2 regions of the Prochlorococcus sp. MIT 1201 genome follow, and region 2 is predicted to be linked to the other one. Evidence: predicted binding sites of a transcription regulator. Region 2 holds the regulator's gene; the other holds the start of a gene.
The links. Region 2 encodes NtcA, which controls nitrogen genes in cyanobacteria. Its sites were predicted from a motif close to GTANCNNNNGNTAC; they were not measured.

Region 1: a site for NtcA is predicted at 12,456-12,469, ahead of urtA (urea ABC transporter substrate-binding protein). Genes of this name have one in related genera too.

The regions. Positions count from the first base shown of each region.
Region 1 is NZ_CP138947.1:2,320,032-2,335,751, reverse strand. It holds gene SIB41_RS11315 (anthranilate phosphoribosyltransferase family protein) at 1-913, opposite strand, end outside; gene SIB41_RS11310 (HEAT repeat domain-containing protein) at 1,361-2,083, opposite strand; gene SIB41_RS11305 (formate/nitrite transporter family protein) at 2,096-2,986, opposite strand; gene SIB41_RS11300 (hypothetical protein) at 3,044-3,187, opposite strand; gene SIB41_RS11295 (ferredoxin--nitrite reductase) at 3,240-4,868, opposite strand; gene SIB41_RS11290 (hypothetical protein) at 5,457-5,651, opposite strand; gene SIB41_RS11285 (CbiX/SirB N-terminal domain-containing protein) at 5,678-6,352, shown strand; gene cobA (uroporphyrinogen-III C-methyltransferase) at 6,349-7,134, shown strand; gene ureC (urease subunit alpha) at 7,177-8,901, opposite strand; gene SIB41_RS11270 (urease subunit beta) at 8,938-9,255, opposite strand; gene SIB41_RS11265 (urease subunit gamma) at 9,265-9,567, opposite strand; gene SIB41_RS11260 (urease accessory protein UreD) at 9,586-10,545, opposite strand; gene ureE (urease accessory protein UreE) at 10,629-11,141, shown strand; gene SIB41_RS11250 (urease accessory protein UreF) at 11,141-11,824, shown strand; gene ureG (urease accessory protein UreG) at 11,824-12,432, shown strand; gene urtA (urea ABC transporter substrate-binding protein) at 12,550-13,845, shown strand; gene SIB41_RS11235 (ABC transporter permease subunit) at 13,944-15,098, shown strand; gene urtC (urea ABC transporter permease subunit UrtC) at 15,103-15,720, shown strand, end outside.
Region 2 is NZ_CP138947.1:1,866,327-1,882,046, forward strand. It holds gene SIB41_RS09010 (FIST N-terminal domain-containing protein) at 1-604, shown strand, start outside; gene trmB (tRNA (guanosine(46)-N7)-methyltransferase TrmB) at 607-1,317, shown strand; gene SIB41_RS09020 (IctB family putative bicarbonate transporter) at 1,317-2,636, shown strand; gene SIB41_RS09025 (N-acetylglucosamine kinase) at 2,633-3,595, shown strand; gene glmM (phosphoglucosamine mutase) at 3,576-4,982, opposite strand; gene SIB41_RS09035 (transglycosylase SLT domain-containing protein) at 5,316-7,349, shown strand; gene SIB41_RS09040 (hypothetical protein) at 7,314-7,808, opposite strand; gene SIB41_RS09045 (thioredoxin family protein) at 7,925-8,491, shown strand; gene SIB41_RS09050 (hypothetical protein) at 8,894-9,262, opposite strand; gene SIB41_RS09055 (hypothetical protein) at 9,290-9,463, opposite strand; gene dcd (dCTP deaminase) at 9,560-10,153, opposite strand; gene SIB41_RS09065 (cob(I)yrinic acid a,c-diamide adenosyltransferase) at 10,153-10,767, opposite strand; gene rph (ribonuclease PH) at 10,909-11,643, shown strand; gene ntcA (global nitrogen regulator NtcA) at 11,718-12,452, shown strand; gene SIB41_RS09080 (DUF3084 domain-containing protein) at 12,518-13,723, shown strand; gene SIB41_RS09085 (resolvase) at 13,720-14,151, shown strand; gene SIB41_RS09090 (DUF3146 family protein) at 14,135-14,392, opposite strand; gene pth (aminoacyl-tRNA hydrolase) at 14,392-15,012, opposite strand; gene SIB41_RS09100 (TatA/E family twin arginine-targeting protein translocase) at 15,020-15,295, opposite strand; gene psbH (photosystem II reaction center phosphoprotein PsbH) at 15,330-15,518, opposite strand; gene psbN (photosystem II reaction center protein PsbN) at 15,606-15,720, shown strand, end outside.

The DNA of each region.
Region 1 (15,720 bases), 450 kb from region 2:
GCTCGCTCCACTCTGTCAGGTTGCTCCACTCAACGTCTTTGCTAAAGCAGCCATGGTTACGGGGGTGGAGGATGAGTCGTTCTGGCTTGCCATTTTGAACTCGTGATGTGATGCAAGCTCGACTGATGGGAAGGTCTGTGCTTCCTTCGAGCCCTTTCACAGTCACGAGATTTGTTTCACCTGCTAGCGCAAGGGCTTTCCAGGCCCGCTCTTCGGTGGGGGGATGCACGAAGCCGCTGACGAGTAAATGCTTTCCTTGATGTGCTGTCCAAAGCAGCTCCAAACTGGCCACAGGCGGTCGCTTGCCGATGTCGTCGCGATAACTGATCAAGCTTTCGGCCAGGGGGAAGTGATCTGGCTGGTAAATCAGTGCCAGACCATGTTGTTGAAAGCCAGCTTCTAGGTTTGCTATTGATAGGCCTTGCAGTTGTAGCCCTAAGGCTTTGAATAACTCTTCTGTGGTCACGCCATATTTGATTGGCATACGTTGCCCCCCTTGCAAGACGACGGGTTGACCAGCGTTGAGTAGGACCAGTGCTGTGAGCGGATAAATCGGGGCTGTTCGCTTGCGGCCGTCGAATGGCATCCCAAAGCAAATGGGTCGTTTCTGGCCATTGGCTGATTTCAGTTTGGGTCCAAGCACTCTGTATGTATCGAGCATGCCGGCGAGTTCCTGGGGCTCGGGTCGACGAATGCGATGGGCGATGAGGAAGGCGCCAATTTGAGCAGGGCTGGCTTGGGCTGTAAGGATGAGATGCAAGGCATCAGCTGATTCTTCACGGCTCATGCCACGACTGGTTTGCTCTCCACTTCCCACCTTCCTGAGGTGGGCTTTGAAGCGTTCACGGCCGGATAATTCGGGGCATGTGGTCACGATTGATTGCGGGAACTCATTGGATCTTTCTGTAGTCATGTAGCTGCGTGGAGTAGCGATTAAGACATCCTTGTGACATGTCTGCTTGGCACAGGCCTAATTGGTTCCGTTTGGCTTTAGGAATCACTGCAACGATAAAGCGAGGCTGTTTGCATTTCAGCGTAATTATATTTTCTAAGTGCAATGTTCGAATCTCCAAAGTTTTTGCGCTGGGGTATTGATCAACGTCGAGACTGGTTTTATGCTATTTTTTTATTTGATTAGCGGGCTTTTGATTGCAAGGGTTCGGCATGCATCTTGCATAGAAGATTCATCTAAGAGTAAGAGTTTTTTTGGCACCGTAGTTCTGCTTTTCAGTAGTTGATTGGTGTCAATGAAATGAATCATCAGATACGATTGCTTTTGCTTGGATTGCAGTTTTCCTTTATTACCATCATCCTCTTTTTGATTCAATAACCCATATTTGCGTATCCGTTGGCTATGGATTCATTGCCATGATCTGTATTGCTGAGCAAGTTGTTTTTTGGCTAGATCTCGATGGAGATCAGTCGGCAGACTTTGGCTGAGCTTGAACAGGTTTGATTGACTGCTGGATGTGCCGATGCAGCCCAGGGCTAGTAATGCTGCACGTGTTGTAGCTTCGGAACCTTTTCTTGCCACTTCGGCAATGCGGTTGCTGATGTCGACACCATCGCGTCGTTGCAGAATTCGAATGGTGCTTAATACCACCGGATCGCGTATGTCATTGAGGAGGTCGTCAAGGAGGTTCAGCAGCTCGTCATCGCTGAGTTGGTATGCCTTGAAGTTCAACAACTCCAGACCAGCCATGCGCATTGCTTGGGAAGGTTCTCTGAAAATCCTTTTTATTAGCAAAGTTGGCACGATTGCTCCCCAGCAGGCCATTGCTTGCAGTACCTCGAGCTCCAGTTCTTCTTGATCACCAAGTTGTTGGATGAGCCAGTCTCGAGCCTCAGGTTGATGGCAGAGGCCAGCTGCATGGATGAGTTCGGACTGCTTACCATGTTGCTTAAGCAGGGTTTTCAATATTCCCCAGCCATCATCACCAAGTAAGCCCAGTCTTTCGGCTAAGGCTTTACGTAGATCAGCAGAAAGGCTGGGGCAGTAAACATTCCCCAGCCAGTCTGCTTCTAGAGGAGTCTTACCTACTTTATTGAGACGTTCCCAGAGAACGGCTTCATCGAAGCTCATGAATGTTCTAGATCAGCGTGCGCCTAGTTCGGCGGCGAGTTCACGTTCCAGCTTCTCATCGTGAACCGTAGGCAGTACGTTGCTCATTTGGGTGCGATGGGTGCTGTAGAAGAGCATGCCGATAAACACCATCCCGCCAATGATGTTGCCGAGGGTGACTGGAATGAAGTTCCAAACGATTACCTGGCCAAAGGAAACGCCTGAACCAAGCATGGGTCCGGCGGTGTGTAGGAACATGTTCACCACGATGTGCTCCATTCCCATGGTTTGGAATGCTGTGATCGGCAGCCAGCAGGCCAAAATTTTGCCAGGTACGCTCTTACTAACTAGGGCCATGGTCACACCCAGACAAACCAACCAGTTCGCGATCAATCCGCGCAGGAAGGCCAAGAAGAAGCCAAGGGATTGAAGGTTCTCGTATTTGGTAACAACGTTGGTTTTGTTGAGGGCAATGATCTTCGCTGCTACCTGTTGCCACATGCCGCCACCATCGGCAGCGGAGGCGGGATCCACGGTGCCACCGCTGGTCAGGCTGATTGCCATCAGTAGGGCAACCACAGCAGTGCCGATCCAGTTGCCGAGCCAGACCCAACCCCAGTTGCGGAAGGTGGCTCCCCAGGTGCTCTTGCCGGCCCATGTGGCCATAGGCAGCAGAGCGAAGTTACCGGTGACCAGTTCCATGCCGAACAGCACGATGCTGGCAAAGCCGAAGGGGAAGAGCAGGGATCCCAACCATGGTTGACCACTCTTGAGACCAACTGTGAGTGCAAGGATTACAGCAAGGCCGAGAATGGCCCCGGAATAGAAGCCACGCACCAGCAAGTTCTTGACGCTGACAGTGGCTTTTTTGCCGCCGGCGGTAATCATGCCGTCGACAAGTTCGTTAGGTAGGACGTAGTCCATTTGTGACGCCGTGGCGCTCATGTTGGTAGATGCGTAGGTTTAACGAGAGGAGGATTTTTAGCCACTTATGGTGTTCATCAGGCGTGAGAAGACATCTCGGCCACCTTCTTTTTGATTGATTGCAGGCTTGTCGCTACCGCTGTTGCTTAACCAGTTGACAAAGCGAGAGAAAAGATCACGTGCTTGGGAAGTCGATTGCATGGTGGGGCTTGATAGGTGATTGATTTAAGAACGGTGGTTTAGCGATCGCAGCTCAAGGGGATGGGCTGCTGTTTTCGCCTAAATTGCTGAACCAGTTCATGAAGTTGGAGAAAGGGTCGCTGTTCTGCTTCGGTTGGCTACGAGGTTGAGCACCGAAGCGTTCGATCAGTAATTCCCGCAGCACGTCTTTCAGTTCGCTGCCAGGAATGCCTTTGCGATGCAGTGTCCCGATTCGGGCATCCGGCCCTTGCCGGCCTTCAAGGCTGAGGTCATAGGCCTCAACCATGCCTTGGCCCCCGTTCGGTGCACGGGCTTTGGTTCCTGTGAGGCCGATTGCGCCCATGTAGGCCTGGCCACAGCTGTTGGGACAGCCAGTCCAATGGACTTTTATTTCCTCAGGGAGGATGAGTTCTGCATCCAGTTCATGTGCCATTGCCATGGCCTGATCTTTGGTGTTTGTAAGGGCGAAGCTGCAGTAGGTATTTCCTGTGCAGGAGACAGTGCCGGCGGCAAAGGAACCGGGTTCAAGTGGAAAACGCTGTAGCAGTGGATCAGCTTGAAATTTGTCGAGGTTGGTATTTGATAGCCCCACCAAAATGATGTTCTGGTCTTCAGTAAGACGAATTTCACCACTGCCATAGTTAAGACTGGCGCTAGCAAGATCCTGAAGATCTTCTGCGCGTAATCGTCCAACCGGTACATGCATGCCGGCGTAGTGAAGCCCTGTTTGTTTCTGAGGGTGGATTCCGTAAAAAGAGCGAGGCTTGTCGTCAAATACAGAACCGGGATCAGGAGTTAGCGGTCCAAATTTTTCCGCCACCATGGTGCGAAACGCTTCGATGCCCACGCTGTCGAGGTACATGCGAAACCTGCCCTTAGGGCGATTGTTACGCTCACCGTTATCTCGCCATAGCGTTAGAATAGTGCCGGTGAGCCGACAGATTTCATTGGGTTTAACCCAGGCATTTAAAGGCAGCGCATAGTCATTCATCTGCGAGGAGAGGATCCCTCCGAGCCAGACGCCGAAACCCATCACCCCATCGTGTTCCACTGGATGGAAGATGATGTCGTTATGGAGCAGGAAATTATCGCGGGCCCCTGCAACTGCCGTATTCCATTTGCGGGGAAGGTTGGAGAATTCATGGTTTCCTTTTCCTTGATTCGTGAGGAAATTTTGTAGTTCAGTTGTGTAAGGGCGAGTATCAACAATTTCAAGAGGGTCAATCCCAGCCAGTGGATTTCCTGTGACATTGCGTGGGTTATCAAAACCTGATTGGATTGTGTTGAGACCTGCCTCTTCAAGACGTCTGAGGATTTCGGGAAGATCACTCAGTAAAACACCACGAAGTTGTAGGTTTTGGCGTGTTGTGATGTCGCAACTGCCGTCTTCTCCGTAGCGACCCACGATTGAGGCCACTACTTTTATTTGGTGGCTATTGAGAACACCATTGGGTATCCTTAGCCGTAGCATGAACTTGCCAGGAGTTTTGGGTCGCCAGAACATTCCATACCATTTCAGGCGCAGTTCGAGGTCTGTTTTATCGACCTGTTCCCAACCAACCTGAGCAAAGGTTTCAAGTTCATCACCAACATCTAAGCCATCTTTAAAAGCTTTGTTTTGCTCAATTTTGTTGAGCTTCTTTCCTTGGAGAAATTGTTTAGCAGGAGAGCTAATAACCATGACATTTTGTTGAAATTAAACTTGAAAAGAAGTGATCATGTTTTTTAAACTTTATTCGCTTATTCGATGCCCATGGTTTTTAGACTCTGCCATGATTGAAGTAAGGGTAAGTTGCGAATGGAGTCATTAAGCCTGATGGAAGAGGGCATTGGCGGTATCAGATTGAACAAAACCGAGCATTTGTGTGAAATTCAAGATTTGGTGTCTTTGTATACATTCTGAGCCCGGCTGATGTTGGCTGAGCTAGGGGTGTTAAGGAGTCAGGCCACGCTGCGAATGGAGTCATTAAGCCTCAATGAAGAGGGCATTGGCGGTATCAGATTGAACAAAACTGAGCATTTGTGTGAAATTCAAGATTTGGTGTCTTTGTATACATTCTGAGCCCGGCTGATTTGACTGAGCCAGTGGTATTGAGGATTCAGGTCACGCTGCGAATGGAGTCATTAAGCCTCAATGAAGAGGGTATTGGCGGTATCAGATTGAACAAAACTGAGCATTTGTGTGAAATTCAAGATTTGGTGTTTATCGATACATCTAGGTGCACAAGTTTCCTTCTTTATGGTTGCTGTGTATAAATTTTAAGTGATTTCAGTATTGGCGGCCTATCTCTCCCAACCAGCGGATTGTGCCTTGTCTGAGCATTTTCCACACACGGTTCATGGCAGCTAAATCCCTTTCGAAGTCACTGTTAAAGCGTTTTGAGCGGGTTGCACCCTGTCTGCCTTGGCGACCACTCGTCCTCAACCGAGTTTGCGACTGTGTTCGATAGCGACGGGATGCCATGGTTGCAGTTGACTATTAAGACTGGAATGACTTCACCAGTTTCGGATGTCTTAGATCCGTGGCCGTTGTTACGAAAGCATGAGCAGGTTGGTTGTAAGCGCGCTTTGCGTTTGATCGTGCATGGCCGTGCTGGTGGGTATGTTCCTTCTTGTGTGCGTTCTTTTGCTCTGCAGGTCGCGCAACGTCGAGGCACACCTGTGGTGGTAGAGGCCTTAACGGCTACTGATCGCCATGAGCAGAGTGCAGATCCTATTTGGCTGGTTCCTTTGTTGTTGCTGCCTGGTTCTCATGTTCGAGAGGATGTGCCGTTCATTCGTCAGCGACTTCAGCAACAGGGTGTGAACACCAGGTTGGTGCCTTTCTTGGGTGCCTGGCCCTCTTGGTGGCGATTGTTACAGGAGTGGGTGCAGCGTCAGGATTGTCGTGATGGCTCTCTTGTTTTGGTTCACCATCCCCTTCGCCAGGGTGTTGCTCATCGCTATTTAAGTTTGCTGCAGCAGCGGCTGGCGTTGCCCATGCTTTCCTGGGACGACTGGCATGCTGATGTCGCTTCAGCGAAGGAGGCATCCACGCCTCTTTTTCTTGCCTTGGCGCCAATCCAGATTACGCAGACGCTGCGCGATTCTGGGGTGATGACTTCCCTACTTGAGATTGAGTTATTTCGATTGGGTTTGATTGATTTGCTGGCTGCATTGCCATGAGCTCTTTGGACTTTGGCACTGTGTATTTGGTGGGTGCAGGCCCTGGTGATCCTGATTTGCTCACACTGAAGGCTTATCGTCTGCTTCGCCAGTGCGGAGCCTTGGTTCACGATGCTCTGGTGCCTAAGGAAGTACTCGAGTTAGTACCCGAGTCTTGTGAACGGCATTTTGTTGGTAAACGTCGAGAACGTCATTGGGTCCCACAGTCCAAGACAAATGAGTTGCTTGTTGAATTGGCTCAGCGTCATTCCTGTGTAGTACGCCTAAAAGGTGGTGACCCTTTTCTGTTTGGGCGGGGTGGTGAGGAGGCCGCCTATTTGCAGAGTCATGGGGTATCGGTGGAGGTGGTCCCTGGGATTACAGCGGGGATGGCTGCGCCGGCCTATGTGGGTATTCCTCTGACCCATCGTTGTGGTGGTAGTTCTGTCACCTTTGTGACAGGTCACGAGAAGATCGACAAACAGCGCCCTTCTGTGAATTGGAAGGATCTTGCTAGCGCAAGTGACAGCCTGGTGATTTATATGGGTTTGCATAACCTTGCTTATATCGTCGAAGAGTTGATTGCCGGTGGCCTCGATCCAGCTACGTCCGCAGCAATCATTCAACAGGGCACTGTCGTAGGTCAGCGCTACCTCAAAGCTCCCTTGGAACAGTTGGTTCAAAGGGTGCAGAGCGAAGGGTTTGCAGCGCCGTCGATTGTGATTGTGGGTGCAGTAGTTGATGAACAGGTGGCAGCGTGTGCTCCTCAGCCGGCTGAGGTTGTGATGCCGATCAAGTCTTGATCTATGACTTAGCAACCTAAAGGTAGATGTTGAATTTAGCGCTTAAAGTAGGAGATATCGCTGGGCCATTGGTAGTTCTTCTGCGGGGTCGCATGTGAGTAAATCGCCGTCGGCGAACACCTCGTAAGTTTGTGGATCTACCTCTACTTTTGGTAGTGAATTGTTGTTGTGCATTTCTGCTTTGCCGATCGTGCGGGTGTTCAGAACGGGAATGCAGGCACGTTGCAGCCCCAGCTTGTTGGGAAGATCTGTTTCGATGGCCGCTTGGCTCAGGAAGGTGAGGCAGCTGGGGGCAAGGGCTTTGCCGAATGCTGCAAACATTGGTCTGCCATGGACTGGTCCAGGTGTTGGAATCGAGGCATTAGCATCGCCCATTTGCGCCCAGATGATTGACCCGCCCTTGATGACAAGTTCTGGCCGCACGCCGAAGAAACCTGGCTTCCAGAGCACCAAGTCTGCCAGTTTGCCTACCTCTACTGAGCCAACATGGTTGTCAATGCCGTGGGCAATGGCGGGGTTGATCGTTACCTTGGCGATGTAGCGCTTTAGGCGGTTGTTGTCGTTACGAGTGCCACGTGGATTGGCAGCATCTTCTGGCAGAGAGCCTCTCTGAACTTTCATCTTGTGAGCGGTCTGGAATGTTCTGGTAATCACCTCTCCGACTCGTCCCATCGCTTGGGAATCACTGGCAATGATGCTGAAGGCACCGAGGTCGTGGAGAATATCTTCCGCGGCGATCGTTTCGCGACGGATGCGCGATTCGGCAAAGGCCACATCTTCAGGAATCGCTGGATCTAGGTGGTGGCAAACCATGAGCATGTCGAGGTGCTCTTCCAGGGTGTTGCGGGTGTAAGGCCGGGTTGGATTTGTGGAGCTGGGCAGCACGTTGCTTTCACCACAGATACGGATGATGTCTGGTGCATGGCCTCCACCGGCCCCTTCGGTATGGAAGGTGTGGATGGTGCGTCCGCCGATGGCTCGGATTGTGTCTTCTACAAAACCTGCTTCATTGAGCGTGTCTGTGTGGATGCAGACCTGGACATCAAAGCGATCGGCTACCGAAAGACAGCAGTCAATAGCTGCTGGAGTGGTACCCCAGTCTTCGTGGAGTTTGAGGCCGCAGGCTCCAGCTAGCACTTGCTCCTCGAGAGCTTCAGCTGTACTGGCATTGCCTTTACCAAAGAAGCCAAGATTTATCGGCAATCCTTCAGCTGCTTGCAGCATGCGGCTGATGTGAAAGGCGCCAGGTGTACAGGTAGTGGCATTGGTGCCTGTTGCCGGACCTGTACCACCACCGAGCATGGTGGTAACGCCGCTAGCCAGGGCAGTCTCGATTTGCTGTGGGCAGATGAAATGGATGTGGCTATCGATGGCGCCGGCGGTCACGATGTGACCCTCTCCAGCAATGGCTTCAGTGCCTGGGCCGATCACAATGTCAATCCCGTCAGTGATGTCGGGATTGCCAGCCTTGCCGATGGCAACGATCCGTCCGTCTCGTAGGCCGATATCTGCTTTGACGATCCCCCACCAGTCGAGGATCAGGGCATTGGTGATCACGGTGTCAACAGCACCATTGGCGCGGGATTGCTGGGATTGCCCCATGCCGTCGCGGATCACTTTTCCTCCACCGAATTTGACTTCTTCGCCGTAGGTGGTGAAATCGCGTTCCACCTCCAGGATCAACTCGGTGTCTGCTAGGCGTATGCGGTCACCTGTGGTGGGGCCGTAGGTTTCGGCGTAGGCCTGGCGATCCATCCGGTAGGCCATAGCAATGCAGCGAAAGGGACGAGGTGTAGAAGCAGTTCAGTCGAGTGGTCCGTTGACCAGACCGTTGAAACCAAAAACCTTGCGGTGACCAGCAAGGGCAACCAGGCGCACGTCACGTTCGTCGCCGGGTTCGAAGCGGATCGCTGTTCCAGCAGGGATGTCCAATCGGTGCCCCCGTGCAGCATCACGATCGAAGTGCAGAGCTGTATTGGTCTCGAAAAAGTGAAAGTGGGAGCCAACTTGGATCGGTCGATCGCCACTATTGGCCACGCGCAGGGTGAGGGTTGGCCGGTTGCTGTTGAGTTCAAGCGTGCCCGGTTCAGGAATCACTTCACCGGGGATTAGCGGAGGCATGGGGATTTTTTAGCGGATGGGGTCGTGGAGGGTGACCAATTTGGTGCCGTCCTTAAAGACGGCTTCGATTTGCACCTCCGGGATCAGTTCGGGAACACCATCCATTACCTGATCGCGACGCAGCCAGGTGCTGCCTTCGGCCATCAGCTCCGCGACGGATTGGCCGTCACGAGCGCCTTCGATGACAAGGAAGCTGAGCCAGGCCACGGCTTCGGGGTGGTTGAGCCGCAGGCCGCGGTTGAGGCGTCGTTCTGCAAGCAGGGCAGCGGTGACGATCAGGAGTTTGTCTTTTTCCTGGGGGCTGAGGTGCATGGAAGCCAGGATTTCATTTCAGTGTGGCGAGGCAGAAGGCGATTGATGGTTCTTTGTGAACCTTTCGTTTGAGAACGTTCCCTCTTCTTGCAGGGGCCATTCTCGTGGAGGTTGAGGAGTGCTGAGCCGCCGTAGCTGACGTGTGCGGGCCCAGAGGCGGGAAAACCATTGGCGCGCGGCTTGGCTTGATGGCCCTATATATCGGGCCACTAAGCCTTGATCGAGACCACCACAAGCCATCGAACCTTCTAGGTTTGCGCGATCTGTTCGACAGTTCCGCAGAAGTATCTCCATCACGTCGGCAGTCAGAGGATGCGGTGCGGCCCAAACAAAAGATCCGAACACGGGCTGTGTCCCCATGCCGTGCAAACTCTGCAGCACTTCGCTGTTGAGCTCGAGTTGATCGACTAGTTCCCATTGACGACCAATCGGGGTTTGTCGGCAGATCTCCAGGCTTGACCTCCAGGCGCCTTCGTTCAGTGTTTCTCCAGCAGCTGTGCGACCTAGGCGCACCACTTCGGCGCAGAGAAAACTGGCTTTTGGTTGCAGTTCGACTTGCATCCGTTGCTTGTAGAGGCCTCCTTGAAAAACCACGAGCTCTTGGGGTAACCATTCCAGGTCAGCATTGGTTTCTAGTTCGAAGTGACACTCTTGACTTGCCCAGCGGCCTTTGGGGTGTTGTTTGGAGCGGCCTACGGAGCCATAGACCTTCTGGGCAGCCACACTCGTGACCAGGCCGCGGCTGTCTGCTCCAGCTTTGACATTCACACTGAGCTGATCTCCTCCGACCAAACCCCCTGCGGTGTGAAGTAAGGGCAGTTGACAGCGGCCGTCGTGATCAAGATTGGCACGCTGAATCTTGAATGGAGCCGTGCATTGGCTCTGATGCACGGTGAGCCGGGATTGAAGATCGTCTGTCGCAGTTTTGCTGATCAGTTGCAGGGAACATTGGCCGTGCCAGGGTCTATCGCCAGTCATCGGAGCACGCTGTGATCGAGCACGGTTTAACTCTTTAGCAACACTCACGGATGGAGCAGTTGCCGTTTGGCAGGCTTATGGTCATGAGCTTGGTCGATTTTCCTTCTCTCGATACTGTTCCGGTGCTCACCCGCAGGCTTGATGCTGTTGGGGTTGAGGCTTGTATGGAATTGCCTCTCACTGCTGAAGAACGCACACGTTTGCGAGGGCTGCGATGCACGGCTTGTGGTCAGTCCGTCTTATTGCAATTGCCGCGGCAGGGCCCATTGCAGCCTGGAGAAAGTTTGGCTGCGGAGGAAGGTCCTGTTTTGGTGAGGGTGGTCGCTGCTCCTGAGAAACTGTTGGTGGTTAGGGCTCCTTCAGAACTGGCTCTGCTTGAGGCGGCTTATCACTTGGGTAATCGTCACGTGGCAATAGAGCTACGCACGCAGCAGCTGCGTTTGCTAGATGATCCTGTCTTAGCCGATCTGCTGCGGGTGCGTGGCTTGGCTCTGGAGTCTCTGATGGAGCCTTTTTATCCGGACCCTGGGGCCTATCAAGGCGTCCATAGCCATGATCACCAGCCCATTGATGGGCAGCAACAACGTCATCACTGATGAGCAGTCTCGCTTTGCTTCAGCTTGTTAGCCCGGCTTTGCCGGTGGGTGCGTTCAGTTATTCGGAGGGTTTGGAACTGCTGGTGCAGCGAGATCAGCTTCAGGATCGAGCAACTTTGGCAAGTTGGTTGGAGGCGGAGCTCAGTCGCGGGCAGGTCATGATCGAAGCTGCTGCTTTGCGCCCGCTGCGTCATTCCCTCAGCCAATGGCAGGTGAGTGCTGAGCAGGGCAAAGTTGACCATGGCACTGACGTGCGCGATTGGGCTCAATGGTTGATTGCACTGCGAGATGCGGCTGAAGTAAGAGCGCAGCAACAGCAGATGGGTCGCTCTCTTTTGCAGTTATTAGCTGACCTGGGTCATCCTCTCCCTGATGGAGGAGTGGATTTTGGTTGGCCAGTGGCGTGGGCTTGGGCTGGTTTGTCTTGGGAGATAACGCCTTTGGAGGTTGTGCAGGGTTACTTGTTTGGCTGGGTGTCTAATCAGCTCAGTGCGGCCGTGCGTCTTGTTCCGCTGGGGCCAACTGAGGCACAACGGTTGCAGCGTCAGCTTCAGCCGCTCATTGAAATGCAGGCCCGTAGCTTGCTTGATGTGGATCCAAAGCAGCTTTGGTGCGGAGGAGTGGGTTCTGCTATTGCACAGCTCTCCCATGCTGAGCTGTATTCCCGATTATTCCGGAGCTGATGAGTAGCAAACTGCGTTTAGGTGTGGCTGGCCCGGTGGGTTCGGGTAAGACAGCACTAGTGGAGGCAATGTGTCGCCGTCTACGAGATCAGTTGCAATTGGCAGTTGTCACCAACGACATCTATACCCAGGAAGATGCAGAGTTCTTGACGCGGGTTGGAGCTCTTGAGCCAGAGCGTATTCGCGGAGTGGAAACAGGCGGTTGTCCTCATACTGCTATTCGTGAGGATTGTTCGATTAATCGCGCGGCCGTAGAAGATCTGGAGCGAAATTTTCCAGATCTTGATGTTGTGCTTGTGGAGAGTGGTGGCGATAATCTTGCCGCCAGCTTCAGTCCAGAATTGGTGGACCTTTGCATCTATGTGATTGATGTGGCGGCTGGCGACAAGATCCCTCGCAAGGGTGGCCCTGGGATTACACGCTCGGATTTATTGGTGATCAACAAGATTGATCTCGCTGTCCATGTCGGGGCCGATTTGGAAGTGATGAAGCGCGATACGACGCGAATGCGGGGAGAGCGCCCTTGGTGCTTCACCAACTTGCGGAGCGGCGATGGCTTGGAGAGCGTGCTGCACTTTTTGTTGCAACAGCTACCAAATCGCCGTTAGCAATGATCAGCGCAAAGGGCTTTGTATCATTCACTACAGAATCATGCCTGGCTGATCTTTACGTTCCCCAGGCCGCCCGAATAGGCGTGCTCCATATTCTGCCTATCTACGGTTTCAATGAACGTTTCATTCTCCAAGCGCCTTGTGGCTGGCTTTGCCGCAACCGCCGTTGGTGTCAGCATTACGGCTTGCGGTGGTGGTAGTGATAAAACCGCGAATACCGATTTTGACGACACGGTCACGGTTGGTATCCTCCATTCCTTAAGTGGCACCATGGCCATCTCGGAGTCCACCCTTGTGGACACCGAGAAAATGGCGATTGAAGAGATCAACGCTGCCGGTGGTGTTGAAGTTGATGGCAAGAAATACAAGATCGACTACATCGTTGAAGATGGCGCTTCTGATTGGCCAACCTTCGCTGAGAAGTCCAAGAAGTTGATCGATCAGGATAGTGTTCCTGTTGTCTTTGGTGGTTGGACTTCCGCAAGCCGTAAGGCGATGCTTCCGGTTTACGAATCGAAGAATGCATTCCTCTATTACCCGATTCAGTACGAAGGCCAGGAGTGTTCCAATAACATCTTCTACACAGGTGCGACTCCTAATCAGCAGTCGGAACCTGCAACCAAGTTCATGTTCGAGAAGTCGCCCGCTGCTGGCAAGCCCTTCTTCCTTGTAGGTTCTGATTACGTTTTCCCTCGCACCTCCAATACCATCACTAAGGAGCAGGTCAAAGCTCTTGGTGGGAAAGTGGTTGGAGAGGATTATTTGCCCCTCGGCAACACTGAAGTGGCGCCGATCATTGCCAAGATCAAGAAGGCATTGCCTGATGGTGGTGTGATCATCAACACCCTCAATGGTGACCAGAACGTCGCTTTCTTTAAGCAGATTCAGGATGCCGGACTTACTCCTGAAAATGGCTACTACGTGATGAGCTATTCCATCGCGGAAGAAGAGATCAGCACGATCGGGCCTGAGTTCCTTGAGGGACACTATGGGGCTTGGAATTACATGATGTCGATTGATACGCCTGCTTCGAAGAAGTTTGCATCTGACTTCAAGGCCAAATATGGCAATGATCGTCAGGTTGCTGACCCTCAGGAGTCGGCTTACAACATGGTGTATCTGTGGAAAGCTGCGGTCGAGAAGGCCAATAGCTTTGATGACGACAAGGTTCGTGAAGCTTTGATCGGAATTGAGTTTGATGCGCCTCAGGGTCCTGTGAAAGTGATGCCAAACCATCACCTGTCCCAGACCGTACGTATCGGCAAGATCACCAAAGATGGTCAGTTCGAGATTCTCGAAGAGACCGATGGCCCTGTTGCTCCACAGGCTTGGAACCAGTTCGAGCCCAGTTCTAAGGGCTATGCTTGCGACTGGACTGATGCAAACAAAGGCGAGAAGTACAAGCTTTGATTGCCTCGCCAAGGCGTTTTTCCGCTTTGGCATTGTTTGGGAGGAGTCCGGAAACGGGCTCCTCCTTTCGTCGTTTTTCCGGTCTCTGATCTTCGCCCGTGCAACTGCTTCTTGAAAGTCTTTTCAATGGTGTGGCCATCGGCTCGGTGCTGCTGGTTGCTGCCCTCGGACTGGCGATAGTCTTCGGCCTGATGGGTGTCATTAACCTCGCCCATGGCGAGTTGATCATGCTCGGGGCCTACACCACTTATGTGGTACAGCTGATCTTCAAGCTGCCTGCTCTGCAGCCTTTCTACAACGCTTATGTGTTGGTGGCGATTCCTCTGGCCTTCATCGTTAGTGGTGTGGTTGGTATCTTGCTAGAACGCACCGTGATTCGTCGTCTCTACGGCAACCCGTTGGAGACATTGTTGGCGACATGGGGCGTTAGCCTGATTCTGCAGCAGTTTGTGCGCAGTTTTCCATTGGCTTATGCGGCTGGCTTGGTGCTGGCGTTAGTGCTTGGCTTCAGTCTGCCGATCATTCTTCCTGACAAGCTTTTGCAGGGGCCGCGGGCCCGCCTGGTGCGTGCTGGAAGCTGGCTTGTGTCGGCTTTGGCTGGGGTGTTACTGGCGGGTGGTTTGGCCTCTCAGATCAGTCGCATCGCTCGTGCGACCTCTCGTAATGTCGATGTCACGGCACCTAAGTGGATGCGTGGGGGGATTGAACTGTCGGGCATGACCTTCCCTGTACCACGCTTGGTGATCATTGTGATCACGATCCTCGCTGTACTCGGTATCACCTGGTTCTTGAATCGCAGTGTGTGGGGGATGCGCATCAGGGCAGTGACTCAGAATCGTTCCATGAGTGATTGCCTTGGCATCTCAACCGATACTGTGGATGTGCTTACCTTTGGTATCGGCTCAGGTTTGGCTGGCATCGCTGGGGTAGCTGTGTCTTTGTTGGGATCCGTGGGACCCAACGTCGGAACTTCTTATATCGTTGGTTGCTTCATGGTGGTAGTGCTTGGAGGTGTGGGAAATCTGTTCGGCACCGTGTTGGCCTCCTTTGCTATTGGGGTGCTAACAGACCTGATCGGTGCTGGCCGTTTGCTCAGTATCTGGCCTTCGATGCCTGCGCCTTTGGCGAGCGTGGTTGATTTTTTTGCTACCACGAGCATGGCCCAGGTGATGGTGTTTGCGTTGATTGTGGTGTTCCTGCAGTTCCGACCTGCTGGTCTGTTTCCCCAGAGGGGACGCATGGTGGAGGCTTAAATCGATGTTGCAAGCGTTTCAACAACGCCGTTGGCCCCTGGTGATTGCCTGGGTCTTGATCATTGCTGCGATTGTGGCGGCGCCTGCAGTGGTGTCGGTATTTGGGCTCAACCTGCTCGGTCGTTTTCTCTCTCTCTCGATCGTGGCCCTCGGCATCGATTTGATTTGGGGTTTTACAGGCTTATTGAGCCTTGGTCAGGGCATCTTCTTTGCGCTCGGTGGTTACGCAGCCGCAATGTACCTTCAGCTCAATAGCTCGAGCGAACAACCCAACGGTATTCCAGAGTTCTTCGGCCTTTATGGGGTGGATCAACTGCCTGGATTTTGGCAGCCGTTTCATTCGCCTTGGTTCACGCTGATTGCCATCTGGTTGATCCCTGCACTGCTTGCCGCGCTGTTAGGCAACTTGGTGTTCCGCAATCGGATCAAGGGAGTTTATTTTTCGATTCTTACCCAGGCCGCCTTGCTGGTTTTCTTTAATTTCTTCAACGGACAGCAGAAACTGATCAATGGCACCAACGGTCTTAAGACCGATGTCACAGAGCTTTTTGGACAGCAGGTGGGCTCTGCATTCATGCAGCGAGGCTTCTTCTGGTTAACGGCCGTGATGGTGATCCTGGCC
Region 2 (15,720 bases):
TGAACAGGTACAAAAAAATATTCTTTTGGAGCTCAGTCACGAAAACCAGCGGGACAGTCCGATGGCCTGCCTACAACGCGTGTTAGATGATCTCTCAGAAGAAGAACGAGAGATGGTCCGGCATTCACTTTTTTTAGGAATAGAACGACGCGATCTGGTGTTAGCAGGAACCGGAGCACCTCAGCCTCAAGGAGCTTTTTTGGTGAGAAACCTGATCGGAGTAGATCCCAAGAATGGTGCCGTTGCCGTCGCCGAGCAAATAAGAGCTGGCCAAAACGTGCAATTTCAGCTGCGGGAAGCTAAGGCCTCACGGCAAGAATCTGAGCAACTGCTCGGTGCCGCAAGAGAGCGCAATACCAGCCCCCCTCTCTTCGGCCTATTAATGGCTTGCCTCGGGCGAGGCCATGGCCTCTACGGCGTACCCAATGGTGATGTACACATCGCACGCAAACTGATAGCAGAACTACCTATCGCTGGAGTGTTCTGCAACGGTGAAATCGGCCCTGCCGGAGGCGTTGGCGCTACCCACATTCACGGTTACACGGCCTGCTGGGGTTTGCTTAGGCATGACCCCTCTGCCTCGGAACCAGCCAAATCGGTCTAAGTGTGCGCCAGCACGTCAATCCCCTCAGCCGTTTCTTCCAACTTCCAAGGCCACTGCCAAGCCCGGAAGAAATGTTTGCGCAATCCAGCCGCCCTCTCCATCTCGACATCGGTTGTGCTCGAGGTGGCTTCCTGTTAAGCCTGGCTCCACTTCAACCAGAGTGGAATCATGTGGGTGTTGAGATTCGCCACCCGCTTGTGCTTTCAGCGGAAAGGGATCGCCAAGAACTCGAACTCGACAACCTCCGCTTCTTGTTCTGCAACGTCAATGTGAGCCTTGAGGAATGGCTTGATGCCCTGCCTAGAGATCAGCTGCAATGGGTGTCCATCCAGTTCCCAGACCCCTGGTTTAAACGTCGTCATCAGAAGCGCAGGGTGCTGCAACCCTCCCTGTTAATCGCCTTAGCAAAAGCCCTGCAACCAGGCCGTGAACTCTTTATCCAGAGTGATGTGCTGTCTGTTATCGAGCCGATGGTGATGCTGATTGAACAAAGCAACTGTTTCGAGCGTCCTAAAAATGATTCCCATGCCTGGCAAAAGGCCAACCCACTGCCCGTGCCGACGGAGCGAGAACGTTATGTGCTCGATCAGGGTCTACAGGTTTACCGCAGGCTCTACCAACGCAACGACCAACAAGCTCCTGAACTGTCCAACCTCGAAGCATTATGGCAACAGGTCGATAATCCCAGTGAAGAAGAACATAGCGACTGCTGATGCCTAAGACTGCGGCCCCACAGCCCCTTCTACTGCGCTGGCAGGGACGCATTCCCTCCTCTGAGGCGATGCAAATGCGCCTGCAATGGATTGCGGGGTTGCTGTTGATGATGCTCCTAGCAACCCTGCCCATGCTGAATCGAACCGGGCTTGGACTAACAATCCTCGCGGCCGGAGCGTTATCGATCATCTGGGGCTGTGTGAAACCAGCTGGCCGAATTGGAAGCATCAGTAGCTGGTTACTTGTGTTTTTCGCTATTGCATGTCTCGCCACAGGGTTCTCACCCGTTCCATTGGCAGCTGCCAAAGGATTGATCAAACTCATCAGCTACCTGGGGGTGTACGCACTGATGCGACAGCTACTAGCCACCAGTAGCGACTGGTGGAATCGCCTGGTGGCTGCCCTCCTAACCGGCGAACTGATCTCTTCTGTGATCGCAATCAGGCAGCTCTATGCCCCTGCTGAGGAAATGGCCCACTGGGCAGATCCCAATTCAGTGGCTGTAGGGACAGTGCGAATTTATGGTCCGCTTGGTAACCCCAACCTGCTAGCTGGCTATCTCATACCCATCCTGCCGCTGGCCTTAGTAGCCCTACTGAGATGGCAAGGCTTGGGAGCAAAGCTTTACGCGATGGTCGCTCTAGGGCTTGGTATCACAGCAACCCTATTCAGCTTCAGCCGCGGTGGATGGCTAGGCATGCTTTCGGCTCTAGCTGTGATTTTGGTGCTGCTGCTGTTGCGCAGTACCAGCCACTGGCCTCTCGTCTGGCGTCGTCTGCTGCCCCTAATCGTGATTGTTTTAGGCACAGCCATGCTGGTGATAGCCGCAACCCAGATTGAGCCCATCCGCACCCGAATCACAAGCTTGATCGCAGGGCGAAGTGACAGCTCTAACAACTTCCGCATCAACGTTTGGCTATCAAGCCTTGAAATGATTCAGGCACGCCCGTGGCTGGGTATTGGCCCTGGCAACGCTGCCTTCAACAGGATCTATCCGCTCTTTCAACAGCCCAAATTCAACGCCCTAAGTGCCTACTCTGTTCCCCTGGAAATCCTTGTAGAAACCGGACTGGCTGGCCTCATGGCAAGTCTCGCTCTAGTAATTACCAGCATGCGCAAGGGCCTCGCTGGCCTCTACTCAAATCATCCGCTGGCCCTCCCCGCTCTAGCAAGCCTGGCCGCCATGGCTGGGCTGGCGGTTCATGGCATAACAGATACCATTTTTTTTCGACCTGAGGTTCAACTCGTGGGCTGGTTCTGCCTGGCCACACTGGCCCAAACACAGCCAGAACAAAAGCAACTCCAACAGACAGAGTGAACGGCCTTTTCCTTGCAGGCTTTGATGCAGGCCAAACACAAACCCGATGCCGCCTAAGCCGCTGGCATCAAAATCAATGGTTGCCGATTGCAGAGGGCCTCGGCAGCGGCGTCATTCACCTGCACGCCTCTGACGGTGAAGAACGCTTTGAGAAAGCACTGCGAAGCAGCTTCAGCAAGGCTATCGGCAATGCTGGATTGAGATCTGAAAAAGCTCTGATCTCTGCAGCGGCCGTCGGAGCAAGCGGAATAGAACATGACACCCCACTGCAAGAGCAAGCGCAGCACTTGCTCGCGCGTTGTCTAAACATCCCATCAAACCAATGCCTAGCAACTGGGGATGAACGCACAGCTCTGCATGGGGCCTTCCCCCAAGACGCAGGCATTGTGTTGATCAGTGGCACCGGCATGATCTGCATCGGGCGAAACGATCAAGGAAAAGAACAACGCTGTGGTGGCTGGGGTTGGCTACTTGATGAGGGTGGCTCAGCTCAAAACCTCGGACAAAAGGGGCTACAGCTCAGCCTGCGCATGGCCGATGGCCGTATCCCCGATCGACCTCTACGCGAGAAACTCTGGCGCGCTCTCAATTGCTCATCGGCAGCAGCTATCAAAGCCCTTGTTGTGCAGCCCAGTTTCGGTGCTGCCGGATTTGCTCAACTCGCGCCACTCGTCGTTGCAGAAGCTCAGGTAGGCGATAAGGATGCCATCGCAATCCTTGAACAATCAGCCCACTCGATCGCCGAAGCGATCGCAGGAGTTGCCCAAAGCCTTGAGTTATCGGCTCCCAAGATCTGTGGCAACGGCGGAGCCTTTGAACATCTACAACCCTTTCGCGAGCTGATCGAGCAAGCCATTGCCAAGCGACTGCCTACTGCAAGCTGGATCAAAGGCCAGGGGGATGCCCTGGATGGTGCTCTGCAGCTTGCACTCCGCCAACTCAAACGCAACCCCGATTGAGGTGTTGCTCGGCAAGGTCGGCCAACTGTGCTGTCCAGAAGTCCACGGCAGCAGAATCCGCCGCTTCAATCATCACCCTTAACAACGGCTCCGTTCCACTCGCCCTTACCAAGACTCGGCCGTCTTCACCCATGGCTGCTTCTGCCGCCAAGACCGCCTCCTGCAGAGGCTCACATTGCTGCCAACCCATACGTCGTTCCAAATCAGGAACGCGCACATTGACCAACTTTTGTGGGAACGCCTGGAAACTCTGATCCAACCACTCACCAAGACTCAGACCCCTGCCATGACAGAGAGTGGCAAGCTGCAAAGCAGTGAGCACACCATCACCACAAAGGCCATGAGCTGCTGAAAGGATATGGCCAGACTGTTCACCACCTAAAGCCGCATTGCTCTCCACCATGGCGGCATAGACATGCTGATCACCTACCGGTGTGCGTTCAAGAACCCCACCTCTTTGCTGCCAAGCCCTCTCAAATCCGAGATTCGACATCACAGTGGCCACAAGCCTTTGTTGAGGTAAAGCCTGCCGATCCTGAAGGTCTGATCCCCAGAGGTAGAGCACATGGTCACCATCGACGACGCGACCGTGTCCATCCAAAGCCAGCATCCGATCAGCATCCCCATCAAAGGCAAAGCCCATGATCGCGCCGCGCTCAATCACAGCTCGACGCAACGGCTCGAGCTGGGTAGAACCACAACCGACATTGATGCGCCTGCCATCCGGTTCACCATGCAACACAGTGAGATCAGCCCCAAGGGCCGCAAACACCTCAGCACCACAGGCTGTTGCCGCTCCCCAGCAGAGATCAAGCACAATGGGCACGCCATCCAGGCGTTGATGCAGCACTGAGGCAAGAAGGGCATCGCGATAGTGGCTAAGAAGCTCGTTGCGCTGATAAGCAGGGCCGCAACTCGTGATCGTTGGTCGACCTTTGTCACCAATGGCCTCGCCGCGAAGCCCCGCTTCGATGAGACCCTGCTTTGCTGGGCTTAGTTTGGCACCATCGGCCCCAAACACCTTGATGCCATTGTCTTCAGGTGGGTTATGACTTGCTGAAACCATCAAACCGCCTGCAGCACCAAGCTTGCGAATTAATCCAGGCACAGCTGGGGTGGGACATAAGCCCAAGGTCCACACTTCCCGACCTGCAGCGGTTAAACCAGCCGTTAATGCCGAGGCCACCATGGCCCCACTGCTACGGGAATCCATCCCGATCAACACCGGGCCTTGATCAGGCAACACCTGACCACACCAGTAGCCCACCTGCAAAATAAACGCAGGCGTCAGCAACGTTCCGACCCGACCGCGAATGCCATCTGTGCCGAAGCTGGCCTGGGCCGTCCCGAGGGGAACACCTAAGGGGTCAAGAGCAGCAAAGACCATCAGGTCTCAAAAGTGGACTGAAGGTTAAAGGGCATGCGCCTGAGACTCAAGCGAGAGGGGACACGATCGAAGACAGTCTCAACGCCAAAAGCATGGGAGCCCAGAGCAAAGTGACGGGTTCAGGCACGCTTCAAACCACAACCAAAGCCTCAATCCATCAAGGCCGCAACGGCATGGGCCAAAGCCAGCACAATCCCTCAACGAATCATGCCGCTTCCGCAACGGGTGCACACTCAGAGCGGTGAGCCTGAGCAAGCGGCATCAATCCTTGCGAAGACTGCATCACACAACTGGACTTCATCACCACAGAATGCCAACAGTTTCTGCTCTGGCGTGATCGCGAGCCCCTGTCGCGGATTCCCTCTACTCGGAGGTACAGCCCTACTCAGCTTGGCGGTAAGCCTCGCTGGGCAAGCCCTTTTAAAACCACAGCTCAAGCGACTTACGCCAAGGATGTCGCAAACAGAGCTCTGGCAGGCCTATCGCTGGTCAATCGATCCCCAGCAACGCCGAGATGCCTCATTGCTGCTCGTGAGCAAGACAAAAGGATCAACCCTTAGGCATCAGAGGCTGTTGGCCGGCCAAGGCTGGGGGAACAGCCCCTTAGCAGCCGTTGCCCTCAAGCTGCAAGCCCAAACAGCCGAGCGTCTTGGGGAAAAATCAAAGGCCAATCATCTTTGGCAAAGCCTGCTGAAACGTTTTCCAAACACGACGACGGCGGCTGATGCGTATTACAGCCTCGGGCGCCATAACCCTGAACTGCGTCAGCAACTCCTTCAGCAACATCCTGCTCATCCAGCGGCACTAGCCAGCGCAATTGAACTGGATACCAGCAACAGTCGCCATCAAAGAGCCATTCATCTCACGCGTTGGGGGGTCTTCTGGCCAGGTGCCGCAGAAGTCCTACGCAGCGCCTGCAGCGCTCCGGCAAGGAATGGACATTCAAACCAAGAGCGACAAGAACTAGCCCTTGGTCTTGCACAACTAGGCGACGGCAGAACAGCCCTGAGCTGCCTACAAGAACAACCCCCTGATCCTGCAGCAGCCCTAGCCATTGGCCAGACACTGCTCCGAGGCAATAAGGAGGAACAACTCCAGGGCGAATCTCTGCTCTTGAAGCTGGCTCAAGACAATCCAGAGGCTGCTGAAAGCCTTGAAGCGGTGAGCCTCCTCAGTGAACCTCTTCATCCGAAGGCGACTCTGCTGAAGTCCTTGCCGCCTGCCCTTGCTGATCGTTCCCCCAGCGTGGCGGCAGCCCGCGTACGCCTCGAAAATGGGATCCAAGCAGACGAGGTGTTTCAACGCTGGCCTGATAGTCCTGCTAGCTGGCAACTGCAATGGGATCTGAGCCGAGACGCTCTGCTGAAAGAGCAATGGAACAAGGCCCAATCGATTCTCGAAAGCATCCCAACCCAAAAATTGCCGGAGCCCCTCGCCGCTAGGCAACAGTTCTGGATCGGATTCACTGCCTCCAAACAGGGTCGCAATCGAGAGGCCACCCAGATCTGGGAAAAGCTGCTCCGATCCCATCCCAATGGGTACTACACCTGGCGCGCCCAAGCACGCCTTGGTCGAGCTGATCTTCCTGCACTGCAAGGGCAACCCGTATCAATTTCGAACCCTGAGCTCCCATCCTGGACCCCACTAGGCAGTGGAGAAAAGCTTGTAGACGAACTCTGGCGACTTGGTCTCGCAATGGAGGCCTGGGAAACGTGGCGGACTCTGAGGGTTGAAGTCGATCGCGCACAACATGATCCCAACACCAGGATGGTGGAAGGGCGGCTCAGGATGGCCGTCGGCGATAACTGGACGGGGCTAAGTCAGCTCTGGCGAACAAGCCTGCGACTCGTAGGAGAGGACTGCCACACACGCCAACTGCTCCATCACAGCCAACATCCATATCGCTTTTGGCCTGAGATCAAAAAAGCGAGTCACCGCAGTGACGTCCGAGCTGAACTATTGCTGGCCATAGCAAAGCAAGAATCACGCTTCTCGCCAGGCGTGGAGTCTCCAGTAGGCGCAATAGGGCTGATGCAACTGATGCCGGAAACAGCGGCAGAACTCAGCAATAGCCCTCTGAACAAGCAAGTGCTGTCCACTCCTGAAACCAATATTGAACTTGGGGCCCGTTACCTAGCAATGCTGCTGAAGCAATGGCAAGGCAATCCATGGCTAGCAGTGGGCAGTTACAACGCAGGGCCTGCTGCAGTAGCCGACTGGCGAACCCCAGAACTGGCTGCGGACCCTGAGCTCTGGGTAGAACGAATCCCTTACCCAGAGACACGCCTGTATACAAAAAAGGTTCTCGGCAACCTCTGGAGCTATTTAGGCCTATCCAGCAAAAAGCTTTGCGAGACTGAGATGTAAAGGCATAGAGATCTGCTGGCCAATCCATATCCCGCCAAGCAAAATCAACCCCAGAGCAATCGCCATCACAACCGGTGGTGGAACCACACGAATGCGAGTGAGATCCAAGCGCGCAAGCAATATCGCAGAAGCAAGGATGAGAACATCCGCAAGCAGGCTCAGGTGCAGTAGGTACAGGCCAGCGGTGATCACCAACAACAAAACCACCAGCAAACTGATTGCACGACTGGCAGCCATCAGCAAGGAAACCTGACGCAAGATCAGATCCGGCATCGTGCAAATCACGACCAACACGACCGCCTGAAGGAGCTCAACAATCCAAAAGAGCTCAACATCAATACCGAGGCTGTCTATCTGCTCAGACTGAAGCAACGACCAATGGTTGCCCATAACGACCGCCACCCCAAAGAGCAACAGCAACGAGGGGGCACGAAATGGCACAACGAGGAGACGCAGCATCAGCCTCAGCCTCAACGAATGGTGAAAAGACGCTTCACTTCTGAACAGTTAGCCCATTGAAGCGAGCAACAACAACAAAACAGACCTGCCAAAGTGCATCGAGAATCTTGCCCATCATGACCGGAAGTTCCCCGTCTTCCACTCTCGGCCAAGGCCAAAGGTTGATCCTGCTATTCACAGCATTGGGATTAGCAGTCGTTCTTTTCCTGCTGCGGGGCGGCCTCAATGCTGAGGCACCGCTCGAGCAACTGGCACGGCGCTCCCTCGACCCAGATGTCGCACTCACCAATGGTCGACCGACCGTGATCGAATTTTATGCTGATTGGTGTCAAGCCTGTCGTGAAATGGCCCCAGCCATGCTCACAACGGAACGTGAAAGGGAAAACCAGCTCGACGTTGTGCTGGTGAACGTCGACAACCCCCGCTGGCAAGACCTTGTCGATCGCTACGACGTCAACGGCATTCCCCAGCTGAACTTCTTCGATAACAAAGGCAAACTGCAGGGTCTCTCACTGGGTGCACGCACTCAAGAACAACTACAGCAATTAACTGACGCTCTGATTCAAAACCAACCACTACCCAAGTTCGCCGGTGTAGGCGCTATCAGCAACCTGAATCCATCACAAGAACGAACAGACAAGCAAAACAATTTAGAGGCTATTGGGCCAATGAGCCATGGCTAATCTAAAAGCAGTCAATAAGCAATAAGCAATTAGCAATTAGCAATTAGCAATTAGCAATTAGCAATTAGCAATTAGCAATTAGCAATTAGCAATTAGCAATTAGCAATTAGCAATTAGCAATTAGCAATTAGCAATTAGCAATTAGCAATTAGCAATTAGCAATTATGATGAGCCATTACACAAGCAACTATTTAATATGATTTTTAGCTCAAGTAGATTAAGCAAAATATCTACACGGCCCAAGCACCACTCCTATCAACCCTGCCTGTGGCGACAATCGAGCCAAAAAGTTATCAAAATCTCCTTGCTAAGCTCTAGTATTATTGCTGCTTGCCCTTAGCTTTCTCGCTCACCATTTGAGCGATTAACCACTCCAATCGGACCCCTTTTTACCAAGAGCCTCTATTGTGTTCTAAGGCCAGGCAAAAGCAAAATCCCTATTGCAAGATGAATAAATACTCCTGGCCACAAAAGAACTCCAGTTACATCTTGGCTCACACCAATAGACGCTAACAAAAGGCCAACAGCAATATTGTAATAACAAAGAGATCTTCTCGGATTTTGCATCGGCGCATGGCTTGAAACTTCCCAGCACGCGCAGCCAAGAGCAATGATTGCCAATGCAAATAATCTTGCAATACCTACCAGTTCAGTGACTAGCGTATAACCAAAAAGTAGTGAACAAAATTTAACAGGCAGAACAAGAGCAAAAATCCCACCAAGGATTTCAAAGCCAGCAGAAAACCTGAACAGCAAAGAAGTCCGTCTCATGGAATTAAGTTTCAAAAAATCTCATCTTTAACCTTGAAGCAGGCTAATACTGAACGCCAAAACCCCTACACAAGCAGCGAGAACGACAGCACTCACCCAAAAGACAAAAGAGTTGCCAAACTGTCCCCATCCACCAAGATAATCACCTGAGGTATTAACTTCCACCTCAGGAGGTGCGGATTTTGGCTGCTTGTCTGACATACGTGGGGGATGAGATCAGTAGCTTCACTCTATCAATGTCTACAAAATCAAAAAGATCTGTTGAGAGCAGACATGCATTCAACAGATCTTTTTCGTTCAAATCCTGGCGAGAGTGACGCGTTCTGGCTGATGTTGATATTTACCCTGGCGATCGCTGTAGGTGGTATCGCAGGGATCACCCTCGAAGAAAAGAAGCTGACAAATGCCTTCATTGGCATAGATACGGCAATCAGCTCCAGAACTATTGCTGAATTCAAGCGTGAGATGCCCTTCCCAACTGGCTTCGGCGGGAGTCGTATTAACAATGATACCAAGGCGAGCATAGGTACTCTTACCTAGGCAAATGACAGTGATATTTGATGGCACCTTCATCTTCTCCAGCGCCACACCGAGACCATAAGAATGAGCCGGCAGGATGAAATACTCGCCATCCTCGTCCTGATGCAAAGGGGTGGATTCGAGATTTGCAGGATTAAATCGCTTCGGATTCATCACCGTGCCTGGTACATGGCGAAAGATCAAAAACTCCTTCGCAGAGAGCCTTAGGTCATAACCAAAGGAAGAACAGCCAAAGCTCAGCACAGGCCGTTGATGCTGCTCAGGATCAAGATGTCGAATCAATCCGGCTTGAAAGGGTTCAAGCATCCCTGCTGCGGCCTGTTCGGTGATCCAACGATCGTTTTTAAGCATTAGAAACCACGACGCAACTCAGTGACCTGATCAGCCATTGCCATCAGGATCGATGGCATGACTGAGCCAGTCAAGATGACATCCATCGACCCGGGGCGCTGTTCCAGAGTTGATAACACATCAGCTTCATCGAGATAACCAAGAGCAATCGCCAGACCAACCTCATCCAACACCATTTGATCCAAATCACTCGCCATGATGCGATCCCGACATTCATGCCAAATGGCCTCCACGGCCTCAGGTGCGCTGGAGTCAACGGCAAGCGTTGAAGCAGGCTCAGATAGACAGCCAGGAACCGCCGGGCGCAGCCACTCAAGTCGCCCACATAGGCGCACACGCCCATCTGGGCCTTGGTCTACTCCTCCCTTGAGGAACTGAGCCACCAACACACGACTTCCCAGCCCAGCCGCTCTTAACGCCTGACTCAAGACAACAGAAAAACTGCCTCGATAGGGGGCTGTATAAACCTGAAGCTGCCCTTCAGGAGCTACCAGATGCAGCAAACGCCTATCAGCAACTACTGCCAAAGACCGGCTCCCATCACTCTCCTGCGAGCGATGGTCCGTCATGCACGGATCCACGGAGCGATGACTAGGGCTCAGGCTGGCAGTCATAAAAGTCTCAATCGCCCCGACAAAACCAGCAGAAGTCAAATGTAGCGGTGGGAAGCTGCTTAACAAGGCTCTTGACACTATCCATGGTGTAAAAGCACCTGTTTCTGCCAGGCTCAGTTCATCTCAACCACCAACAGCACGATGCTCACATCCCCCCAGCCACGTGCTGACGGCCGCCTTGCTGACGTGATGCGGCCCCTTCAGATCACATGGGATCCAATGGGCTTTGCCCTCAGTTCGTTAATCATCCGCACTGGTCGCACCGCAGTGCTCTGCAGTGTTTGCATTGAAGAAGGTGTACCCCGCTGGCGCAAAGGCCAAGGCAAAGGCTGGCTCAGCGCCGAGTACCGCCTTCTGCCTGGGTCTACACCGCAAAGACAGAACCGTGAACTGCTCAAGCTTTCCGGACGCACTCAAGAAATTCAACGCCTCATTGGCCGCAGCCTGCGCGCCGTGATCGACATGGCCGCTCTTGGGGAAACCACCCTGCGAATTGATTGTGACGTCATTCAGGCCGATGCCGGCACACGTACAGCCTCCATCACCGGCGCTTGGATTGCCTTAAAACGAGGCTGCGATCGCTTGCTGGAACAAGGGCTTCTCACACATCAACCCGTCATCGAGCAAGTTGCTGCAGTATCCGTTGGTTTAGTGGAGAGTTATCCCCTTCTCGACCTCGACTACAGCGAAGACTCCAGGGCTGATGTGGATCTAAACGTGGTAATGGGTTCCAATGGGCACCTATTGGAGCTGCAGGGCACCGCTGAAGGGGCTCCATTCAGCCGGAATCAACTCAACGACTTGCTGAATCTGGCAGAACCCGGCCTGCAACATCTACAAGCCTTCCAGCGTTCGGCATTAATGCAAGAAGACTAAAAACCGTCACCATTGCTACATGGTGGTGGAGGTCCACTCCCTAACTTCATATTTCTGCAGTTTGCTGCGCAGCCATGGCCGGCGTCATCCGCGGCTTCAGCCGTTACGCCCAGCAACCCTATGTTCAAGGGTCAGGAAGTATGGCCAACTCGCCTGCTCCACCCCAGAAAACCCTGCTGGAAGTCATCCGTGAACTGGATGGCGCCAGCAACGAAATGGTGGAGCGTTCCAAAACCATCTTCTTTCCTGGCGATCCTGCCGAAAAGGTTTATCTCATTCGACGCGGCGCGGTTCGGCTATCTCGGGTCTATGAATCTGGTGAAGAGATCACCGTGGCATTGCTGCGTGAAAACAGCCTATTTGGAGTGCTCTCTCTACTCACAGGCCATCGCTCGGACCGTTTTTATCACTCCGTAGCCTTCACCCGAGTCGAAATGATCACAGCGCCAGCCACCTCAGTTCGCCAAGCGATCGAAAACGACACCAGCGTGGGGTTACTTCTGCTGCAGGGTCTCTCAAGTCGGATCTTGCAAACCGAGACCATGATCGAGACCCTCACTCACCGCGACATGTCATCAAGGCTTGTGAGTTTCCTGCTAGTCCTCTGCCGGGATTTCGGGGTTCCAGGGGAACAAGGAATCACCATTGACCTACGCCTCTCACATCAGTCCATCGCTGAAGCAATCGGCTCGACTCGCGTCACCATTACTCGCCTGTTGGGAGACCTGCGCAATTCAGGTCTAGTGCAAATCGATCGCAAGAAAATCACCGTTCTTGATCCGATTGCCCTTGCTAAAAAATTCAACTGATCCCCGTCCCAGTCCAGGATGGTGAAACGGGTTGACACTATTCCTGATCCCACCCGCCCATTGTCGTGACCGGCTGGCTGCTGATCCTCTCCCTACTCGTCCTCGGTGGTGTGCTCTCCACCCTTGGCGATCGACTTGGCAGCCGTGTAGGCAAAGCAAGGCTGAGCCTGTTCAATCTCAGACCGCGAAGGACAGCCGTCTTCATCACCGTTCTCACTGGCAGCCTGATTAGCGCCCTGTCCCTAGGACTGATGCTGCTGGTCAGTCGACAACTGCGAGTAGGACTTTTTGAACTGGATGACCTTCAGGCCAAACTCCAACAAAGCCGTGATGCCCTCAATTCAAGTCGGTCGGCCCAGTTGAATGCCGAGCTTGATCTCAAGCAGGCCAGGTCGGACAGCAATCAGGTTCAGAATGAACTGAAGGAAGCCAAAAAGCGAGCTACCGCTCTTCGCAACGAACTCGCACCACTACAAAAACAAAGACAACAGCTCGAGGCGGAACGAGCTCGTCTCAGTCGCGACATTTCCAAAAAAGATGCCGACATCCGCCGAACGGAAGTTGAACTAGCCAATGTTCGCAGCAGGATTAGCGCGGCTGAAAAAGAACTGAAGCAGCTCGAGACCAACCTCATTGCCTTACGTCGAGGGAATGTTGTGCTGAGCAGTGGGCAGCAACTTGCCGCAGCCACCCTGCGGCTCGATAACCCCAGCCAGGCGAAAGCCGTCATCGACCGCCTACTTCAGGAAGCAAACCTGGAGGCTTTTCGACGCGTACGTCCCGGTGAAGAAGCCAATCGACAGATCCTGCTCGTGCCACGCACCGATATCAACCGCATCGAACAGATCATCCGAAAGCCAGGCACCTGGGTGGTCTATGTGCGCTCTGCCGCAAACGTGTTGCGTGGTGAGAACGTGGTGTATGCCTTCCCGGATGCTCGCCCAAATATCAACATCGTCCGACAAGGCGAAGTTCTCGCACGAACGACTCTTGACCAAAACGAGAAGAGCAGCGAAACCGTGCGCAACCGACTTAGCCTCCTGCTTGCATCAACTCTGGCAGAGGTAAAAAGACGCGGATCCCTCAGTTCAGGACTGCAGTTCGATGGCAGTGAGATGAACCGGCTCGGCAAGGCATTACTGAACCGTTCTCAAGAGCGGATTGAGCTAGAAGCCGTTGCACTCCGCAACAGCGATACAGCCGATCCAGTAGCAGTTGTCCTGCAGCCCGTGGGTGGTCCTTGGACAAAGATTCCCGAAGACAAACCATGACAAAGCTTGTGGCCGTAGATCCTGGTCGCAATAAATGTGGATTAGTTCTTGCCGATACAGCAACAAGTGCTGTGCTTGAGGGGAAAGTGGTGGCCGCAACCGCTGTGCTCGACCTCATCATGCATTGGCAAAACCAAGCACCCTTAGAAGGCATCTTGATCGGCAACGGCACCAGCAGTGAATACTGGCAAAACCTTCTACTGCACATTGCCCCCTTGCATGTGGTCGAAGAACGTGGGAGCACACTGCGCGCCCGCCATCGCTATTGGGAGCTATGGCCCCCAAGCAACTGGCGCCGCTGGCTACCCCGAGGAATGATCCTGCCTCCCCATCATCTGGACGCCATAGCCGCAATGGTGTTGCTTGAAGACCACCTCGGGCAACAACTCCTTTGGCCCGGACCACCCAACTTCAGAATCGGGCCCTAACAGTGAACATATAATCCCCACCAGGCTCAAGGTGGTAGTCAGCCTTAACGAGGAAGCGCAGTAAAGCATCCTCAATCAGTGCTCGCCCAAGAGAGGGTTCCACTTTCAGTTCACCCCGATCGAAAGCCCAGCTGAACTGCCACTGAAACCCCCCAGCGGAGACCTCCCCATCCAAGCGTTGGTCGGCAAAGCTTTGGCGGTGTACACAGAGGCGAGCCGTGGTGACAGGCAAATGACTCATCAGCAGGCAGAACAACCCTCCGGTTGAAAAGCATTGAGACGATTACCTGCCCGTTCCAACCCAAGGCACTGAATCAGATCCAAACCCATCAGCACCTCATCAAGCACTTGATCGACTAGGAGGCTCTCCTGCCGACTAAACACCCCGAGCACATGCGAGACGGTTCGAGCTCTTCGTTCCTCAGAGGTACAACCTGGAGAACCGATCCCGATCCGCAGACGACAAAAATCCTGAGTCCCCAGATGTTGAATCGCGCTGCGCAAACCATTGTGACCTCCTGCACTTCCCTGGGCGCGAAGCCGCAGTCGACCCAAAGACAAATCCATGTCATCTACAAGCACCAGCAACTGATCAACCTCCAAGCCAAACCAATCGATGGCTGTACGAATCGCCCGACCGCTTTCATTCATATAAGTTTGAGGCATCAGCAATCGAACCCTCTCTGAGCCAACCGCCACTTCCGCCATCAGTCCATGGAACTTTGTTTGCGGCCTGAAACTTACTGACTTCTGCGCAGCCAATTTATCGAGGGCCATGAAGCCGATGTTGTGACGGGTACCGACATACTTTGAGCCTGGATTACCTAGGCCTACCAATAGACGTAAACGACCCGGCCTCATACCACTCTCAGCTAGCGGGAGGGTTTTTAGCCTCCTGAGGGGTTTCACTTATTGCATTGGTGTCTTGCTGCATGGACCCTTCCGTCGCAGCCTGTTCGATGGACTCAGGTTCTGTCATCGTTTTATGAATCTCACGCTCGAATTCCTTTGAGGCTGCCTGAAAACCTTTCAAGGTTTTACCAAGCGTGCGACCAAACTCTGGAAGTCGTTTAGGTCCAAAGACAAGCAGGGCTATGGCGCCGATAACCGCCATCTCGGGGAGACCGATGCCGAACACATTCATAGGCGAGCCTCAGCCCAGCAGAGCCGAGGACAATCTATTCAAAGCTGATGCTTTGGAGAAGAAGCGACTGGTTGTAGATCTGCAAGATGGTCACCAGGAAAATCAGCAACATGAAGCCGATCCCTGCCATCACTGGGGTAGTGCCCCAACCTGGCACTACCTTGCCAGGGGCGTAGCCGGGTAGAGATTTGATCAGATTTCCCAGACGGGTGCTTTGAGCCATAACGGAGCTTCGGTCTCGGATGGTGATTAAGCATGCCTACTGTAATGGTCATAGTCCGCATACGGACTAATCCTGTCGAGAGATGTGATGGAAAACTCCTCCTCCGAGACCTACTCCCTGCTCATTGCCATGGTCACCATCACCTTCGGGCTGACCGGATACGGGCTCTACACAGCTTTTGGTCCTCCCTCAAAAGAACTTG